Regions from separate parts of the Candidatus Brocadia sinica JPN1 genome, predicted to be linked through region 2. Evidence: riboswitches for the same ligand, from Rfam matches in the RefSeq annotation. Region 2 holds a riboswitch; each other region holds the start of a gene.
What was found. Region 2 has a riboswitch for cyclic di-GMP ahead of BROSI_RS02165 (hypothetical protein). Riboswitches for the same ligand answer to the same signal wherever they lie in the genome.
Positions count from the first base shown of each region.

Region 1 (4,819 bases), 240 kb from region 2:
GTTTCTGAATGTATATAGCAAAATGGAACAATAGTTACACCTAAATTCTGCAAATGATTTTCGCATAGCGAAAATCATTTGCAGAATTTAGATACTGTAAAACGGATTCTACTGCGGATTAGATTTGCATGCAAGGAATATGTTTGTTTAAATTATTGGTGGAGATAATTAAGCCGATTTTTGGGTGGCATGGACCTCATCGTGAGCGTTCAGTCGAACGATAAACTCAGTTTGTCCGTGCTTGACTTGATATAAGGAATTTCAAACAAATATTTCCTCCCCCTGTCCCTCTCTAGAAGGGGATAAAGGGGAGGTTTTCCCTCACGGAGGGGGACAACCAATTGTCCCCCGCTGGCGGGGATGAAGGGGGTTGACACCTCTCATGAAATTTCGTATTTATCAGTCGCTGAAGACCGAATTTAATATCCTATTGAGAAAGTTAAGAAACTGGAGGTACGCGTTATGGGTGAATTGAGCACATTCGGCAAGATTTTCATAGGCCTGGGCATTATTATGATTATCGTAGGTGGGCTGTTTGTAATCGGGGGTAAGATCCCCTTTATAGGCAGACTTCCTGGCGACATTGCCATCCAAAAGAAAAACTTTAGTTTCTACTTTCCCATCACCACCTGCATCATCATCAGTATCATCTTTTCCCTGATCATGTGGTTATTGAGCAGAAGATAAAACAGACGAGGAGTTAGAATTCAGACTGCAAAAAGGAGAATAAATACATACAGTTAAATTGGTCCTTCATTTTTTGGAATTTCCGGCTATATAAACCTTTCCATAAGCTTTCCCCTCCCCTGGTATTGATGTATCAGGGGAGGGGGTTGAACTTTAACCAAACCTCTCTGCATGTTTTGGCCTTTGTAATTGGACACTGCATCAGTTCTCATGGAGTATAGTGTCCACCGGTGCTGAGATTATTATTAGAGCCATCAGTCCTAGTACCCCCACACACAATCATCTGCGTGCCCGTCCACACCGCAGTGTGCCAGTATCGGGCAGTGGGGGCTGCCCCCGTAGGCATTGCAGACCAGGTGTTGAGCGCATAGGGTAGGGGGGGCTCCTGCTGCAATTTCAGGAAACGACAGGTAAATGCCTCACCTTCCACCTCAGGGGCAAACCGCTCACCCATCCGTACCCACCACTCATCAAACCCTTTCTTTTTCCACTCAACAACGGCTACCTTTACTCGATCTGACCCTTTCCTCAATACCTCCATCACATAAAACCTCTCCCCATACTCCTGTAATGCGCTTACACGACGCAACGGTATATCCTGTTCCTCCCCTCCAAAAAGCCTCAGCCAACTTTCCAATCGCCTCCTGCCACTCATCCTCTGACAGTTCCAGGACGTCTCCACTCCTGTTCTCCGTTGCCTCTTCTCCTAGATTTGTCCCTTTCCTCCATTCCACCTCACGGCATTCCCCTCCCATCCCCTTCATGTCCTCTATTCGTGTATTAAGCCTTTCCATTAACAAGGGTCTTGCCAGACACTCTGCTATCAACTGTAGATCATTACCTAGCGCCGACCATAGTTCACGTAATATCTCAGGGTTCCGGGTTGTCTCTGCCATTCGCTCCATTTCCGCCTGGAGCTGATACCCATCGACCGGCTGCTTCCAGATAACCTCCAGAGCCTTTGACATCCTCAGCGTCTCCTCCACCTTCTTTCTCAGTTCATCTTCAAATATAACCTCGCTCAGTGGTGGTTTCGGGGAGGTATTTTCCTCAGGCCATATCGTATGTTTCCAGTAGACCTCTTCTATTGACCTCTGGCATGTCACCCTCGCCTCAAAGCTCAATCCCAATGAGTCTGCCTTTACCCATCCGGACCATCCGGCTAAACATAAAACACTTAAAAGTCCTATTTTCCACCACCTGCATACTGCGACTTCCATCCATAAACGATTCATCATTTTCTCCTCTTTTTGTTATCCACAAAAATGACTTCTTTCTTGTCTACATTATCATAAATCTTACCTGATACGAAAATTGATTTCCGTATTCACCTCCCGTACTCAAAAAAAAGCCTTACTGCAAAAGACGATCTTTGGAAAAAAACGTCTTCGGCAGTAAGGCTATCTTTCTATTTTCCTGCGTTTGCAGGAAAATAGTTTAAAGACCCTTTACTTTGCGCCCCCCTGATCACTCAGGGTTTACCTTTGTCGTAACAATTTAGTAGGAGCAAAACAAACGCCAGAATATAAACACAGAAGTGGACTTTAAATTAATTATTCCATAAAACAATGTTTATTAATAACTTATAACTATAACATGACAGGTATAAATAGCAATCGATTTATCCAAAGAAAATGAAAAAAGTGTGTTGTGACACAGAAGTGTGACGTCACACAAGTGTGCCATGACACATTGATATGATATGCCATTTCCGACGTACCAGACTATTGTTTTTAACTTCCTCGTACCATTTTTACCCCCCCTTCCCTAAATCCAAACTTATCTCACAAAGATATCTAGTAAGGTTATGCCCATCAGGCCGACACTGATAATTCCATTCACGGTAAAAAAGGCTGTATTGATTTTTGATAGATCTTTTGGCCTGACGAGGGAATGTTCATAAATAAGCAAAGCGGCAACGATACATACCCCGATCGTATACAGAATACCTAAATCTGTGTATCGGGATACTGCCAGCAGCACCCCTACCATGAAAAGATGTAATACGGCAGAAAGTATTAGCGCCCCCTTAATGCCTAATTTCTTCGGAAGGGAATATAATCCCGATTTTATGTCATGTTCCACGTCCTGACAGGCATAAATAATATCGAATCCCGCCGTCCACAATACAACGGCAAGACTCAGCAGGAAAGGGGGAGCCGCCAGCGTTCCCTGAATCCCTACCCATGCGCCAAGGGGTGACAGCCCTAATGCAATGCCCAGCACAAAATGAGACAAATGGGTAAACCGCTTTGTGTACGAATACCCGAAGACGACAAGGATGGCCAGCGGAGACATATAAAAGGCCAGCCGATTGAGTAACCATGCACAAATAATGAAAAGAATGACGCACAAGAAGGTGAATATCCATACGTACTTTCTTCCGATTTTCTTCTGCAGTTCGACACGATATGCGGTACGTGGATTGTGAATGTCGTATGAGGTGTCAACCAGCCGGTTGAACGACATGGCGGCGCTCCTTGCTGCTATCAGCGCCGCAAGGATGAGCAGTAATTGTTTCAGTCCTGGCATGCCGCCTGCCGCTAGAAATGCGCTCATCACGGCAAAGGGAAAGGAAAATATGGTATGACTGAATTTGATTAAATCGAATATCGAAGTAATCTTTTTCAGCAGATACGAAAACCCCATTTTGACTTTGTGTGTTTCACTCATAATGCGCTTATCGTAACTTTTAGGGGACGATTACATTTAACACTTTTGGCGGCTTTTTTATAATAAGATAAATCCCACCCCCCTGAATCGTTCGACTGGGCTCACGGGGTAGTCCCCTGCCGGGACGGGACTTTTCTAGTATCCTCTCGAAAGGAGATGTATAAGGGCGTTGCAGAAAGTTAATGCTTCAAGCCCAGCACGGACAAACTCCGTTTGCCCGCGCCCGGTATAGATTATCAAATTGGAGATTATAGGAACAAACGATGTATTAATCAAGGACGTAGTCGGGATGTAATTATGCCTTATGGCCGGCGTATCTGTCAGAGTGGCAGCAATAAGAATTTATTTACCTCAAAAGTGTCATAATGACAACGATAAAATCGTGTTGCCAAGGAAAAAAAAATTTGTACAATTAAAATTAAGTCAAAAATTAAGTGAGTCATAACTAATTACTCTATAAATTAATAGAGATTTTTTGTATTGAACGCAATCATCTGATTACCCGAGTGAAAACAGGATGTACATCTTTTGAAAATGTGAGAAGATTTTGTTGGTATATTATTTGCTCTGTCAGAGTTTATGTTTTCTCAAAATTGAGTGAGGATTCAATTATGATGGCATTGTTAGATCCACGCGCGGGGCATTATTCAGTTCTTATAACGGATGACGATGAATCATGCCGTGATAGTATAAAAGACGTATTTAAACCGAAGGGTTACACAACATATCTTGCCAGTTGTGGACGAGAGGCGGTTAAGATAGCCAAGACGGAAGAGGTACATCTTCTCATTTTGGATGTACACCTTCCTGATTATAGCGGACTTGAAACATTTAAGATTATAAAAAAGGAGATTAGTCTTGCCATTCCTTGCATTTTTATGTCGGGCGAAATAACAAAGGAGCTTCAAATTGATCTTATAAGCGAGGATGTGTATACCCTGATACCAAAACCGATTAACATCAATATATTACGGGATTCCGTAGAGCAGGTTATTGCGAAATACTATTGGAAATAATTCATCAGGTCCGCATTTATTCGAGGGTAAAGGCTAAAAGAAAAGTTGTCATTGCCAAGAGGAACGGCGAAGCAATCACAGTCTTGAGATTGCTTCGCGGAGTTTATACTGAGCAAAGCGGATGTCCTCTCAATGACGGATTCATGTCAGCGTATTTAGGACGTTTAAAGAAAGGAGTGATTTGAGATATGAATGTAAGGCCATTAGGTGAGAAGATATTAATAAAGAGGGTTGAAGCGGAAGGAAAGACTGCGGGCGGTATTTTATTACCCGATACGGCAAAAGAAAAACCGAGGGAAGGTAAGATTGTTGCCCTTGGAGACGGGAGATTATTAAAGAGCGGGGAGCGGGCAAAGTTTCAGGTTGCGAAGGGTGACCGGGTACTATTCAGTTCTTACGGTGGCACCGAAGTGAAGATTGATGGCGAAGAATATCTGCTGATG
Region 1 is NZ_BAFN01000001.1:244,350-249,168, forward strand. Features, by position in the region: gene BROSI_RS01100 (DUF2905 domain-containing protein) at 463-687, shown strand; gene BROSI_RS01105 (hypothetical protein) at 896-1,231, opposite strand; gene BROSI_RS01110 (hypothetical protein) at 1,179-1,925, opposite strand; cyclic di-GMP riboswitch class I at 2,075-2,180, opposite strand; gene BROSI_RS01115 (UbiA-like polyprenyltransferase) at 2,467-3,360, opposite strand; gene BROSI_RS01120 (response regulator) at 3,972-4,376, shown strand; gene groES (co-chaperone GroES) at 4,565-4,819, shown strand, end outside.
Region 1: linked by a shared signal. The riboswitch ahead of BROSI_RS01110 (hypothetical protein) and the one ahead of BROSI_RS02165 (hypothetical protein) in region 2 are both predicted to bind cyclic di-GMP.

Region 2 (4,819 bases):
ATAGAACGAAATCCACTACAAGGTTGTCCCATAAACAAATCAGTCTTGCCAATCGTTAATAAAAGCCCTTCCCTTGTGATTGGATAATGAAAAAGTTTTAAGATCGTCTCCGTGGCAACGGAAAGGCCATAACGCATAGGCAGGGTAACGCTATCAATAATTCCGGTGGGAATCGGCGCAAGCAATATCAGATAAAGAATAGGAAAAGATAAGATCTTTGTTACTTTTAATCCGTAAAGATAACTTACCAATCCATACAGAACCGGAAGTAAAGAAAGCGCAGTAAGAAACCGATAGTCCTGCCGCCAACCAAAAGTAAACAGAAAAATTCCCAATAGCAGGATAGAAAGGCCAAAGAAGTTGTTGCCCGGTGTACTCTTTTGAATGGACTCTCTCAGGAGTGCGCGTTTACGCCACACAAGCCAAAAGAATACAGGTATGATAAAATAGGCGTGCGTATAATCAGAAGACTTCCAGCCATGACGATAAAGCACAAAAAAAAGAGGGGTATAAAGTGATGCCGTTAGTATCCAAATGAAATAGTGGATCATCGTAATCTAAATATCCAAAGCCACGGGATGCATATTTGACGGTTTAACGAAGCATTCAAAATCGTAAGAAAGAGTTATACAATTCCTAACAACACTTACTCTCTTCCATGAGAGTGAGTGTGTTGTCAGGTCTGTATGTTACACCAAGTGTTATCGTAAAGTCGCTATTGTACGTTGGCGTCCTGCGAATGTTCATTGAAAACTTTGGAATTCTTTTTACTTCTTAAGCGCCGTAAAGTTACCAAGGTAGCGCCGCCCGCTAGAAAGAGCAGGCAGCTTACAGGTTCTGGCACAGGCACAGGTCTTCCTCCGCCGCCACTCTTTGCAAATACACTGTTTAACGATATCGTAAGCGATATCAATAATGTTAATATTCCAAGAGTCCACTTTTCCATTTTTCTATTCCTCCTCACTTAAAAAGTAATTTTGTAGAAGCTTTATTTTACAATCTGAAATTTACAAGAATCATCTTCCCAATCGTCCTTGCCTGCTATGCTTACCTTTCCAGTAAATGTGTATGAACTACTTACGGTATTAACCGATAACCCAGAGGGATCCAGCTTAAACCACGCAAAGTACCAGTAACCAGGTTTTAAGGTTCCACCATCTATAGGATCCACAAACCCGTCTTCATTGTGAGTAATATGAATTGAACCTGGACCGTCGATAATCCATTTTATATCCGCTGTTGTTGCCTTCGTTACCCGAAAAGCAACATACATGTAAGCGGAATCCTTTTCTAAAACAGGCAAACAAATGGGTAAATCTGCGCCATCAATGGATGATTCCGCATCGCTGGTGAAGGAAGCGTACAAAATAACCTTCTTCCCACTGCTGCTGCCTCCCTGGAAAGTTTTTTTCACCACCTCATCATCATTTGAGATTTTAATGCGACCGATTCCTATCTTCCCGTCATTCTGACCAGCAAGGCATATCTGCCCCACCATAAAAATCATTAATAATAGCGTTAACCCAAATAATCCTTTTTTCATTCTGCCAATTTTCATAATCTCCTTCTCCTCAAAAAATATCTTTAAATTTTTTCTTATACGATGGCATTCCACTTTTGAAATTAATTTCGGTTTCTTCCCTCCTTTCCCAAATAAACGCCGCCCTTTTAAATCATCGTTACTACGGTTAAACTCTATAAACAAAAAAGCCTTACTGTGAAGATATTTTTAAAACACCTTCGGCAGTAAGGCTATCTTATCATTACATCCTTGTAAACTTAAAGACCCTGTTACTTTGCGCCCCCTGATCACTCAGGGTTTACCTTTATCGCTCTGTATTTTAAGTTTACTACTTTACAACTGTGCGGTATATCATCAATGTAGTCGCCTAAATATATACAATAACTATCATTCTTCGTCAAGTAAAAAATAAAATATTTCTAAGATTTCAATCATAAGTTTTGTGAAAAACACAATAATACCCACAAGGCGTTTCTCAAATACAATCAGAGCGGGAAGTGTCTTCATTATTATTTTTACTTTATTCAGGATATTTTAGGACTGTGTTATGTCCGTGTGCCAACATGGATTCCCTTCTGGGAAAGAAACTGTATGGAAATTATCAGAACGATATGGGCAATAGATTAGCTCTTTCATGTTAAACCTCCCAATAGTTCAACTATGTGTACACATGAATGATTGAATTGAATTGAGCGGGTAATTCGCCAATTCATCTGTTGATTTGGAGTTTAAAAAAGGCGCAGACCTTTTGTGAAAGGCCGTCCTCTTGCCCTCTGTAGAAATGATCACTATCTTCTATTAATTCCAAAATTTTTGGGGATGATAGACCTTCAAAACCTCTTAGAGTATCCTCCGCTGTTGCTGCAAAATCATTCCGGCTGTAAATAAATAATTTACTCTTTTTGCATTCCTGTAAAAAATCCAGGGTGTACCGACCAAAAGGCGTTGATAGAGAAGCGAATGCCTTCACGTGTTTGCTTTCTGCGCCCACCCTCATGCCTGCGACGGCGCCGAATGAATATCCTGCCAGAAAAATTTCCTGGGTTACGCCAATTTGTGAAACCAAAAAATGAAGAGCCGCATGGGTATCCGCAACGGCATCAGTATAGTCACCGCCATTGAGGGATGTATCCCAGTATTGGAATCTCTGGGCAACGCCCTTTATATGACATTCACTATTTCCCACGCCCCGGTAGTTAAACCGAAGGGATACAAATCCCATGCTGACTGATACCCGGGCAATGCTCGTAATAACATTGTTATCCATGTCACCACCCAAATTGGGGTGCGGTGCACATAACAGGATTGCCGGGGATGACTGCATATCTTCGTTATATGTCAGGATACCTTCTAACCTCAGTTTATCTGAATGAAAATGTACGCATTCCTCAATCATGATTCAAATGCAACCACTCAGTTTACAGAAAGAGCCTAAAATAAAGAAAAAGGGAAGAGAAGAAGATGATGGGTATGAAAAAATTATTCTTGTATTTTTTCTTCCACATTCTCCACACCCCAATTTCTCTCTCCCTATCGTTCTATTGATCTTAAGAGTGTTTGTGATAATCGGAAATTGTGTATGCCATACGATTGAATCAGTCTTACAGAGTCTTGCATAGTTAAATTATTTCTACAAAATTGCTTGATTTTGCTATCGAGCGCTTCTTTCCATGCATCATACAATAACCCATAATCCTGATTATGGCATTCGATACAATATTCCCGGACAGATTTGAATGAATATCCGCCTGATTCCGGCTTATGGCAATCTGTACATGACACTGCCTGAGACATCCAATCCGGTATCTTTATGCCGATGATTTGAATATCTCCATTTATGTAATCATTCACATCGGCATGGCAACGTAAACAATCAATTTTACCTGAAAATCCTTTATCTTCCCTGTATTCCTCTGAATTTTTTTTTATAAGGGGTCGGTTAATCGAGAAATCTGATACATGTTCCTTATCCTGCGCGTATAAAGGATTCGAGATTGCTTTGGTGTCTCTTTTGTGATGACAGACCCAACAGTCACTGTTCTGTATAATAAGACCACCGTGTGTTTTTGTATGAACGGCATCATTATTGTGGCACTGACTGCACTCCAATCCCTGATTGGGGGAGTGCGTCTTATGTTGGAATACCTTCCCCTGATACGCCGTGTGATAGGCCATGTAATTCACATGACATCTGTCAGTGCAGGAACCGGTAAGAAAGGGGGGGGTATTTGGTTTTATTGCATAAATATCATCTCCCCATACTAATGGTTGTAATAAAATAATACCAGTATAAAAAATCAATCGTAAATATGTTTTAATCATAGTAGTTACTTCGCGATATTCTTTAAATTCAGGATACTATAACCAATTCCTCTCAAATCCCTTTTCGTGGCAATTTTTACAGACCCCGGATTCAATGTTTGCATCCTGATGGCAATCCTTTTGTTTAACTTTTTCGGCTTCAGCAAACTATTTAAAGTTTATGGATCGTTTCTGACAATAAAATATTTCTGTCTTTATGAAAGGATGTTCGGATCACGGTAGCTTTAATTACAGATGAATTCTCATTCCAGCCAAAGCAAAAGGGAATGCATTTTTTCCCCTTGTACGGTAAAGCCGTTTTCAATTCGATAAACAGGCTTTCTTTTTTTAAATCTATAATCTGGCCCGTTTTATCCAACAGTTCGGTCGTTACAATAACTTCCCTGTATCCATAATCCCCGGTGGGTACGCTGTGAGGAATGTCTGTATTTTCTAATTCCAATACACCTTTAATCTTTCCTTCCGAACGGGTTACTTGTATAAAGGATAATTTTAACAGATTCTCATTTCCATGAAACATGGCCAGAGATGAGAAAAGGTGCTGTTTCCCATCTCTTTTAGGATAGATTTTCTGCCAGGGGTCATCCTGAATAAGCTTTCGCTTTATTGCAGGCATATGGCAGTCCTGGCAGGTTTTCCTCCCCTCTGCTGTATCTGATTTCTGCCATGCCAGAAACGTACTTATATGACATTTACCACAGAGCTCACTTGTCCTGAAAAATGGATTCTTTTCTGCAATGGGGTGCGGTCCGTGTGCAGGTGTAGGACCACTTAATTTGCAGTCATTCAGGTGACAGGTGTTGCAATTTACACCCTCCTCCCGGTTCACACTACGTGGTGCAATCTTTTCATTCGTAAAAATGGTTTCGGGGGCATGGCATCCTATGCAAAAGGTAAACTGATATTCATTGGTCTCTTCCCTAAATGCACTATTGATGAAACTGCTGGCATGGGGTGAGTCCTTCCACTCGGCAT
Region 2 is NZ_BAFN01000001.1:482,096-486,914, reverse strand. Features, by position in the region: gene BROSI_RS02175 (exosortase/archaeosortase family protein) at 1-551, opposite strand, end outside; gene BROSI_RS02170 (PEP-CTERM sorting domain-containing protein) at 716-946, opposite strand; gene BROSI_RS02165 (hypothetical protein) at 989-1,558, opposite strand; cyclic di-GMP riboswitch class I at 1,740-1,835, opposite strand; gene BROSI_RS02160 (alpha/beta hydrolase) at 2,232-2,918, opposite strand; gene BROSI_RS02155 (hypothetical protein) at 3,053-3,844, opposite strand; gene BROSI_RS02150 (multiheme c-type cytochrome) at 3,996-4,819, opposite strand, start outside.

Region 3 (4,819 bases), 450 kb from region 2:
TCTATCAAATGGGAAGGCAATACTTTACAAAAATCCTGGGAATGGTAATAACTGGATAAAAATTAAATTGGTAGGCACAAAGAGTAACCGATCAGGAATTGGCGCCAGGGTAGTATTAAATACTTCTCAGGGGATTCAAACACGCCAGCTAAATGGGAATGGAGGTGAAGTTTATTCACAGGGGGTGTCCCCACTTCATTTTGGTTTGGGGAATATAAGTGTGGTAGATACTATTAATATATTCTGGCCAAGTGGCGCCGTCCAGACATTAAGCCAGATTTCAGCGAACCAGGAGCTAACAACTGTCGAGACGAATATAAATGACTCTATGGTAGCCCACTATCCGTTTGATGAGGGGGCAGGAGCGATTGCAACTGATGCGTCTGGCAACGGTAATGATGGCGCTGTGAACGGAGCCGCATGGACGACCGGGAAGAGTGGAAATGGATTAAGCTTTGATGGAATCAACGATTACGTATCAATTTCCCGTATGAATCATGAAGAGATTTCCATTGCTGCATGGTTCTATAAAAATGCAAATGATGCAACGGGTGTTGATGCCATATTTGGTGGATATGGATGGAATCCAAGTTTGCAACTTCGAGAGGGTTTTGATGTGCGATTTTATAAAACCGCACCTGATACACTTCAATTTATCCTCGTGACACAGGATGGAAGTGGAAATAAGACACAGAAAACTGCTATAAAGGATTTGGTCAATTCGGTTGGTGGTTGGTATCATGTAGTTGGCACTTACAACAAGGCTACAGGGAAACAGATGCTCTATGTAAATGGGCAGCTGGCCAATACTCGAACCCATCCGGCGGGGAATACGGTTGTGCCATTGACATTGTATTCCAACATGAGAATAGGGCATACAGGGTTTAATGGTTATTTTAATGGTACGATTGATGATGTTAGAATTTACAAACGTGCCTTGACCGACCAGGAAGTGCAGGATTTGTATAATGCCCTGTAGTAGAGTGTTACCTTTAAAAACTTTTTTGTAAGTTTTATTCATAGAAAACCGTTAACACCAAGGCATGAAATCAGAAATTCAAAACAATTTCAAATAGGCAGTTCAATTGAAGCTGGTGAAGTTTATATCGATGAACAAATAAAAAAGGGTTTTGTGTGACATGGCACATAAGTGCGACGTCACACTTGTGTGCCATGTCACACTTTTCCTTTGCCTTAGCAACGGACGATTCTGCTTTATGGTATCTTATAATAGACTGCATCCAAATGGTTTATGATAAATATTACACGATAAACATTTTGGTCTTGTTTGTGGCATTCTTTTTGACAATTAAAAGTATGCTTGGTTGATGCCTTCTAAGTCATTTTTTACAAGTTTTTTTAACCTGATCTATGGATAGAATTATTGTTGACATAATTTAACAAAAAATTAGGATTCGTACGAAAAATACCGTCCCGAAAAAGGCAAACCCTGAGTGATCAGGGGGCGCAAAGTAAAGGATCTCGTCAGCCATTTAAGCAGTTTAAACAATTTAAACCGCTCATGAGACAGCCTTACTGCCGAAGATGTATCTTAGAATATCTTTGCAGTAAGGCCTTTTTTTTTGGCATTTTAAAATTTAATTGTATAAGAATTCTCATTTTATTTGAGCGGGTTACAGGGTAGCATGGACTTTGTCGTAAGCGCTCAATCGAACGACAAACTTTGTTTGTCCATGTTTAACTTAAGAAAGGGGGGGTGCATCAAAAAAAATCAATTTGTAAATAGTAATTTTGGAGCGTACTTTTGTTTTTTAATTTAAAGAAGAGAAGGAGGAGAATATGCGTAAAATATGTAGGTTACTGTTACTATCGCAAGCTACTTTGTTATTGCCTGCACTTATTCACGTTGGAGCAAATGCTGCTGCTCCAAGGCTTGTGGAAGAAAATAAAATAGAAATGCAAAAACAAACTCATCAGCTAGAGGCTGCAAAATCGAGAACGATGGAAGAGATGCTGGCGGATAATGCAACCAAGCAACCGCTGCAGGTAAAGGAGACATCATTCCGTCCGCACGGAGAGACTTATATAAAACTTTTATAAACAAGGGGTTATTGCGGCCGGAAAAGAAGTCGTATGAATTCAGTAAAAAAACAATTTTTTATCGTAGGTACCCAGAGGTCTGGTACCACGTTGCTTCGCCTGATCTTAAATACCCATTCTCAGATTGCCATACCGAGAGAATCTTTTTTTTTAATGCCATTTTTACGAAAGAAATATCTTAAACGCTCTATCTCCGGTAGCGCTTTAAGGTCTTTTGGCAATTTTCTTTCATCAAAATCCGACTTTCAATCGACATATGTTGATGGTCATTATAACGATTTTTTTCTCACAATTCTCTCACCATGAAAAATTAACACTAAGGGAGCTTATAGACAGGATATTCTCTGCATATTGCCGGAGTGAAGGAAAAAAGTATTTGGGGTAACAAGACACCCTCTTTTTTCCGGAAAATAGATATTTTACAAACGTTGTTTCCTGATGCTAAGTTTATACACATCGTGCGTGATGGAAGAGATGTGTTTGATAGCTGGCGGAAAATGAATTCCTTCAATGATAATGTTGCCGCTGCTGCCCTGGATTGGAGGTATAAACTATTCAGAATTGAAAAATCTTTTAAGAAAATACCCGAAGAAAATAAAATAACCATTCGCTATGAAGATTTGTTGGAAAATCCTGAGAATACAATAAAATCCATTTGTTCTGTAATAGGGATAGGTCGACTCTAGAGGATCCCACTGCTGGATTTTTATAAGACTAGTCACAAACATACGATACCACATCATTCAGAGTTAATATTCAAACCACTGAACAAGGAAAATACGAATAAATGGAAAAAGAATCTGCTTCCCCGAGAAGTCAAGATTTTTAATATGTTGGCAGGGCATTATCTGAAGAAATACAACTATGAAATTGAATATAATGTTCTAAACGTATCTGATATTTTATTTATGATGATGAGTTTACTCATTGGTTTACCACAACGGCTAATTCGTATAATGCAAGTAAAGAGAATCTTGGGAAGCGCCGTTCGTAAAATGGATGACAACTGATTCATTCAATAATTATCCTTGTATATATCCTCATATGCTAATAAAAAGCGCGATTAATGAAAAATCTCTCAACATGTTTTTTGCAGGGCTGATATCCTGTTTTTTCGGCCTCATGATTTTACAGCACGATTTCAAAGCCTTTGCCATACTGGGCGCCATGGTCTTTCTGCTTATTTTTTTTACTAAGATAGAGTATGCCTTTTATTTTCTTTTGGCAAGCAGAAGTATTGTTGATGTCTTTTATGATGTTGAAGCAGCTGGAGATATTAGAATAACGCAATATATGGGAGTTTCAGTCGCAGCGCTTTCTTTATGTTATTTTCTTTTCTCCGGTTATAATATCTTCCGTTTAAGTGTAAACAAGGTCTATGGCGTCTTCATGGGTTTAAGTATTGTTCCGATATTTTTTACCCAGGACTTCATAACGGGTTTCGGATACTGGCTTAAGTTGCTTCAAGGATTTTTGATCCTTAATATAACTATTTTAGTGGTTCTTCGCGGGGGAGATAAAACTTATAGAAAGAGGATAGATACAATATGCTGGAGTATTTTTATAGCCTTTTTGATACCGTATGCCCTCTTCATAAAGAATTACATGCAGGGAACTTATTATATGATGGGGGGGTATATTCGTTATGGTACCTTTGGTTCTTATGCTAATCTCATTTCTTATTATTTATTGTCAGTCTTTCCCGTTTGTCTTTTTTTCTATTCAATATCTGCAAGAAGTTCCAGGAAAATATTCTGGTTTGTTTTTATGGCGCTGCTGCTTTTTTCAATATATAAAACCTATACCAGAAATGTGTGGATAGGGATAGCTGTTCTGCTTCTTGTATGGAATCTGGTTAGAAAGAATTTTAAGATTACGGCGCCTGTTCTTTGTTTGATTATCTTCATGGCGGTTTTTAACCCTACCGTTCGGGACCGGTTTAGCGATATATATGTAATTTTAAAAACGGGAAATTTTTTTAATCTCGATCCCGATTTATTAAGCGCCAGGGTGGGCATATGGCAATCGAATCTTCATTATTTTCTTAACAATAGCACCATAATGGAGAAGCTGCTTGGCAATGGTTTTGATATTCAATCTGCAATAGCAAATTTGCGTACGAAAGACTCTGTAGAAGAACACAACAATTATTTAACCTTACTAATGACTACGGGGATCTGCGGCTTATCTGTTTATTTGTTGTATCTCTTTACGTTGTTTCGGGAATCTTTTAAATTGTTCCGTTATACAAAGCAGTTCTATTTTAAATGTCTTTCCGTAGTTTTTATCTCCGTTCTTTTTGCTTATGTAATTATATGCTTTTTCACCCATATGCTATGGAAGATTAATTTTCAGTACTATTTTTCGGCTTTTGCCGGTCTTGTAATTGCCGCTAATATCCTGGATGAAAAAAATAGGATCAGCTCCGATGCGCAAAACCCAAAATTCGAGGCAAATGCTAATGTACGTTAAAGCCTCGGGGGGAGGAATGAGCTTGCCAGACTTTCTGGTAGTTGGCGCAGCAAAGAGCGGTACGACTTCCCTTTATTCCTACTTACAACAGCATCCTCAGATATTTATGTCAAAGAATAAAGAGCCGTGTTTTTTCTCCTTTGCGGAGGCAAAGGAAAAGGACGAAGATATTTTTAACCGGATAAATATAGTAAGTGATTTTCATAAATATCTGGATTTATTTAAAGATGCAGGAGATTCACGGATAGCAGGAGAAGCTTCAACGGTCTATTTATATCTCTATGAG
Region 3 is NZ_BAFN01000001.1:32,710-37,528, reverse strand. Features, by position in the region: gene BROSI_RS00130 (FG-GAP-like repeat-containing protein) at 1-979, shown strand, start outside; cyclic di-GMP riboswitch class I at 1,433-1,544, shown strand; gene BROSI_RS00125 (hypothetical protein) at 1,801-2,061, shown strand; gene BROSI_RS00120 (sulfotransferase family protein) at 2,095-2,367, shown strand; gene BROSI_RS00115 (sulfotransferase family protein) at 2,421-2,747, shown strand; gene BROSI_RS00105 (O-antigen ligase family protein) at 3,145-4,533, shown strand; gene BROSI_RS00100 (sulfotransferase) at 4,550-4,819, shown strand, end outside.
Region 3: linked by a shared signal. The riboswitch ahead of BROSI_RS00125 (hypothetical protein) and the one ahead of BROSI_RS02165 (hypothetical protein) in region 2 are both predicted to bind cyclic di-GMP.

Region 4 (4,819 bases), 3.2 Mb from region 2:
CCCGATAACACAAACACTTCAAATTGTTATTGAATGTAGTTATGACATGTAGTAAAATTTTTACAGACTCACATCCAAATTATGAAATAAGGGAAACTATTTGTGACCAATAATAACATCATTATTTTTGACACCACACTGCGAGACGGAGAACAGTCGCCTGGAGCAAGTCTGGATATTAACGAAAAGGTCCAGATTGCGCGGCAATTAGCGCTGCTGAATGTGGACGTTATTGAGGCTGGTTTTCCCGTCTCATCACCAGGTGACTTTGAATCGGTAAGCAGAATTGCCCGGGAAATTCGGGGAATTTCCGTGGCAGGTCTTGCCCGCGCCGTTGAAAAGGATATTGACAGTGCCGCCAGGGCTCTGGAAAAGGCCGAAAAGCCACGAATACATGTCTTTCTCGCCACCTCTGAAATTCACAGAAAATACAAGCTCCTTAAGGCAAAGGAAGAAATTGTTCACCTGGCTGTCAAAGGGGTTGCGCACGCCTTAAAATATGTGGATGATGTAGAATTTTCCACAGAAGACGCATCCAGAACGGAACCAGACTTCCTCATTCAGGTTGTCGAGGCCGTTATTGATGCCGGCGCAAAGACTGTTAATATCCCAGATACCGTAGGTTATGCCACGCCCGATCAATATGCCTCCATTATCCGCGGATTAAAAGAAAACGTTAAAAACATTGATAAGGCAATAATCAGCGTACATTGTCACAATGACCTAGGACTTGCCGTGGCTAATTCCCTGGCTGCTATAAAGGCAGGCGCACAACAGGTCGAGTGTACCATCAACGGCATCGGAGAACGGGCAGGGAACGCGGCACTGGAAGAGATCGTGATGGCCATTAAGACACGTCATGATTTTTACCAGCGTTCTACCCGTATTGTCACAAAGGAATTGATTGCCACGAGCAGACTGGTAAGCACCCTTACAGGACTGCGGGTACAGAGGAACAAGGCCATTGTCGGTGAAAATGCATTCGCACACCAGTCAGGGGTACATCAGGACGGGGTAATCAAGGAACGCACTACCTATGAGATTATGAAACCCGAAGACGTCGGGTATTTAAAGACCAAGCTTGTGCTCGGGAAATTATCCGGCCGAAATGCCTTTAAAACACGCATCAAGGAACTGGGATACGAATTATCGGAAAAAGAATTCGAACGGGCTTTTGAGGAATTTAAGCACATAGCTGATAAGAAGAAAGAGGTCTTTGATGAGGATATTGAAGCCATTATCGGCATAGAAAAGATGGAAGTCCCCCATATCTTTCAATTAGAAAGCCTCAGTATCAGTTGCGGACCTACTACGGTTCCAACAGCCGGGGTAAGACTTAAATTACAGGATGGCCGTTTGGTGGATAACACCACCATTGGCGATGGTCCCATTGATGCCCTTTTCAAGGCTGTCGATTTATCAACCGGTATCCCCGGCAAGCTGCAGGATTACAACATCCGCGCTGTTACCAGCGGGAAGGATGCAATGGGTGAGGTTTATGTAAATGTCGAAGTGGATGGGAAAACTATCGGGGGCCGTGCGGTAAGCACTGATATCATCGAGGCCAGCGCAAAGGCCTATTTAAATGCCATCAACAAGGTGGCTGCAATGAAACAAAAGTAGTTACCCCATCAAGAAACCCAAATAAATTTCAAATGCACTTCTCAATCACAGAGAAGCTGTACCAATTACCCAATCCCCTGCGCCGGGAACCTGTTCTTCCCATACCAGGTACAATAAACCGTCTCCTGACGTCACATGAGGTTTGCAACGGAAAATATTGGTTGATTGAGAGTTGATTGTGACCGGCATGGACCAGTTCACTCCGTTTTTACTTGTACTTGAACGTAAATCTGGTACACCTGATGCATAATCAGTCCAGGACATGAAGAATTCATTCCTGGCAGAATTCCATACAATTGCCGGTTGCCACGCTGACGAGTCGCCTAGTGGGATGGTAAGGACGCTACCCCAGGACCACCCTTTGTTAGTACTTGGCCGGATACACAATTTCCATGGTGTTCCGGATGGATCCCGGTTCGCCCACACGGTAATCAGTTTTCTCCCACCCCAGGCAAGCATGGGCAAGTATGAGTAACCGGCATCATTCGTTAAACGGTTCAGGTCTTTCCACGTTGTACCGGAGTTCATGGTGCGCATAAAAAAGACCTCCCAATTATAATAGTTGGGCTTATTCGGGGTCGGCGCCAGATCAATCCACACCATCGAGGCCTCTTTTGGCCCTTCCATGGTTATAGGACTATATTGAATGGGTGAGAAGTTATCCTGCTTAACCATGATTTCAACCCAGTTTCTCCCTCCATCTGCTGATCGGAAACTGGTAATCCTCCTGTTCTGGCCAGAACCTCTCTTATAACGGACGGTGATAATGAGTTCACCGAGTTCATTGGAGATAATTTCGGGTTCTCCTACTATTTCCATTGAAAGAGGGTCGGCAGACTCAAACGTACTGGTTGCAATGAGTTGTTCATTTTCCCAGGTCGATCCATAATCCGGACTTTTCCGGTAATATACCGACCATGTATCGTGAATCCCGTCCAGGGCACGTCCGTCTAGCCAGACAACATGAAGGCCGTCTTTATTGGCAGTCACGGCAGGGAAAAAAGCCCAGCGTGCCTTCTGTGAATCAACCGGTATGGGATTGCTAAAGAACATATCTGCCGAATCTTTCTTCATGAGAAAGACATGTTCATTCCCCGTATCGGTCGGATCATTCTGCGACCAAACAACAAACACCTTCCCATTAAAAATTTTCACCCGTGGATTCCGGCAGTAAACATGAATTTTCGGGTCAGGATTCTGAGAAAAGATGCCGGTCATTATCTGCCCGCGGGCAAACGGAGTGGGAAAGCCAAGGAATTCTCCAACCGTTGGAGCGATATCTCTCAGATAACGTCTCTCAGGGATTTCCAGTCCTGCCGGAGTATCAGGGCCTATGCCCAAAAACAGAACATGACGGCATCCGTGACACATCCCGGCATGCTCCTGAAATCCTCCATATTCATCGTCATGACGGCCATGATCTGATGTAACAATCATGGTTGTCTTATTTGCATAAAACGCATCCCCCTGTATTAACTGCGTCCAAATCTGATAGACCAATTCATCCGCCTTTTTAATTGCCCCGGTGTATGTAACCCAGTCACCGGTGTGTCCGGCTTCGTCAACGTCCCGAAGGTTTACCACTACGAGGTTGGAATGATGCGCCTCTAACTTTGTTTTTAACAGCGCATAGGTGTCAGTATCGTTCCCGCCCTCAAACAATAAACTTGCATAATTAGGGCCATAGGTGGGTTCCAGAGACCAGTCCAGTTGTATATTATTTTTTTTCCCTGTTACAACCAAACAACTCGCCTTCGGTTTACCGGTATGGTACCGAAAATACTCAAAGATGGTTGGCGCTTCGGGACGTACATCGTAAATACCGCCTGATACGACATTGGCAAGATTAGGAGCAACATGCCACTGACCAGTAACAATTGCCATATGGCCGGGGGTTGTAAAAGTGGTTAAATAATCATTGTAGAATTCTGTATATATTGTACCCTGAGGCCGGAGATCATTCCAAATGTGAGGTATGAGATCGTGATCGGCATCTTCAAATGCCTCATTATTCCTCAAACCATCAATAACAACCACAAAAACGTTTTCTGTTGTATAAGCCAGAAGCGGTAAGGAAAATAAAATTACTGCAAAAAAAGTTACTATAGTTATAGCCCTTTGTATTTGCTTTTCCATTTTTCTTTGCTCCTTTCCATGTGAGATTGTGGTTTTCATTGTGCTGATAATGATCCTGAATGTTTTTTTCCGTTGCACATGTATTTACTGCAACAATGACCTAAAACAAAAAAGCCTTACTGCAAAGATTTTTCGTAAACATCTTCGGCAGTAAGGCTGTCTTTATAAACTAATCTCTGGGATAAATGCTTATTTACTAAAGACCCACTACTTTGCGTCCCCTGATCACTCAGGGTTTACCTTTTTCGTGATATCTTCCACTTTGTTGGGTATTTTTACCTGATCAAATGGAAATCGTTTTACTCTATTCAAAATTATTTGTCAAGTCAAAAAATAAATTTATCAAGACGTGAATGAGTCGGATTACCTTTTCAGGGCAATACATGACCGACAATAAATATCGCAAAATTTCTGCTAAGAAATTAATACACACGAGTACATGGAACATTTATTGAAATTTACATTTTGATTTTTCGTTTTTGCATTTATAATAAATTGTATAATTCTTGGCAAAAGAACTGTCTTGGTACACCAAAGAGGCAAAAGTAAACTTCCCTGAAATTCAATAGTTTCTATTACATTTTATTTCTTATCCACTTGCTCGGGAAAAAATGATTTGCATACCCATCATTGCAAACAACCTTGATGATGTTCTCCGGGATATGGAAGATGCATCAAAGTTTGCGGACATTGTCGAATTACGTCTTGACTACATAAAAAATCCAGATCTGAAGCGGATATTGGAAAGGCGAGTTAAGCCTGTGATTGTTACGAACAGACCCGTCAGAGAAGGTGGCAAGTTCGGCGGAAGCGAAGAAGAGAGGATTGCGCTTCTAAAACTCGCTATCCAGTTACAAGCTGATTTCGTCGATGTTGAACATGACAGCATTCAAAATATGCGTGGGGACACGGAGCGCCGTGTCCCTGCGAGTAAAACGAAACTCATTGTTTCCTACCATAATTTTCGTGAAACACCCGATGACCTGACCGTTACTTATCAAAAACTGAGCCGGTATGGCGCTGATATTATAAAAATAGTTACTTATGCAAACACTATTAC
Region 4 is NZ_BAFN01000001.1:3,671,360-3,676,178, reverse strand. Features, by position in the region: gene BROSI_RS16795 (2-isopropylmalate synthase) at 103-1,623, shown strand; gene BROSI_RS16790 (alkaline phosphatase family protein) at 1,669-3,759, opposite strand; cyclic di-GMP riboswitch class I at 3,903-4,010, opposite strand; gene BROSI_RS16785 (shikimate dehydrogenase) at 4,371-4,819, shown strand, end outside.
Region 4: linked by a shared signal. The riboswitch ahead of BROSI_RS16790 (alkaline phosphatase family protein) and the one ahead of BROSI_RS02165 (hypothetical protein) in region 2 are both predicted to bind cyclic di-GMP.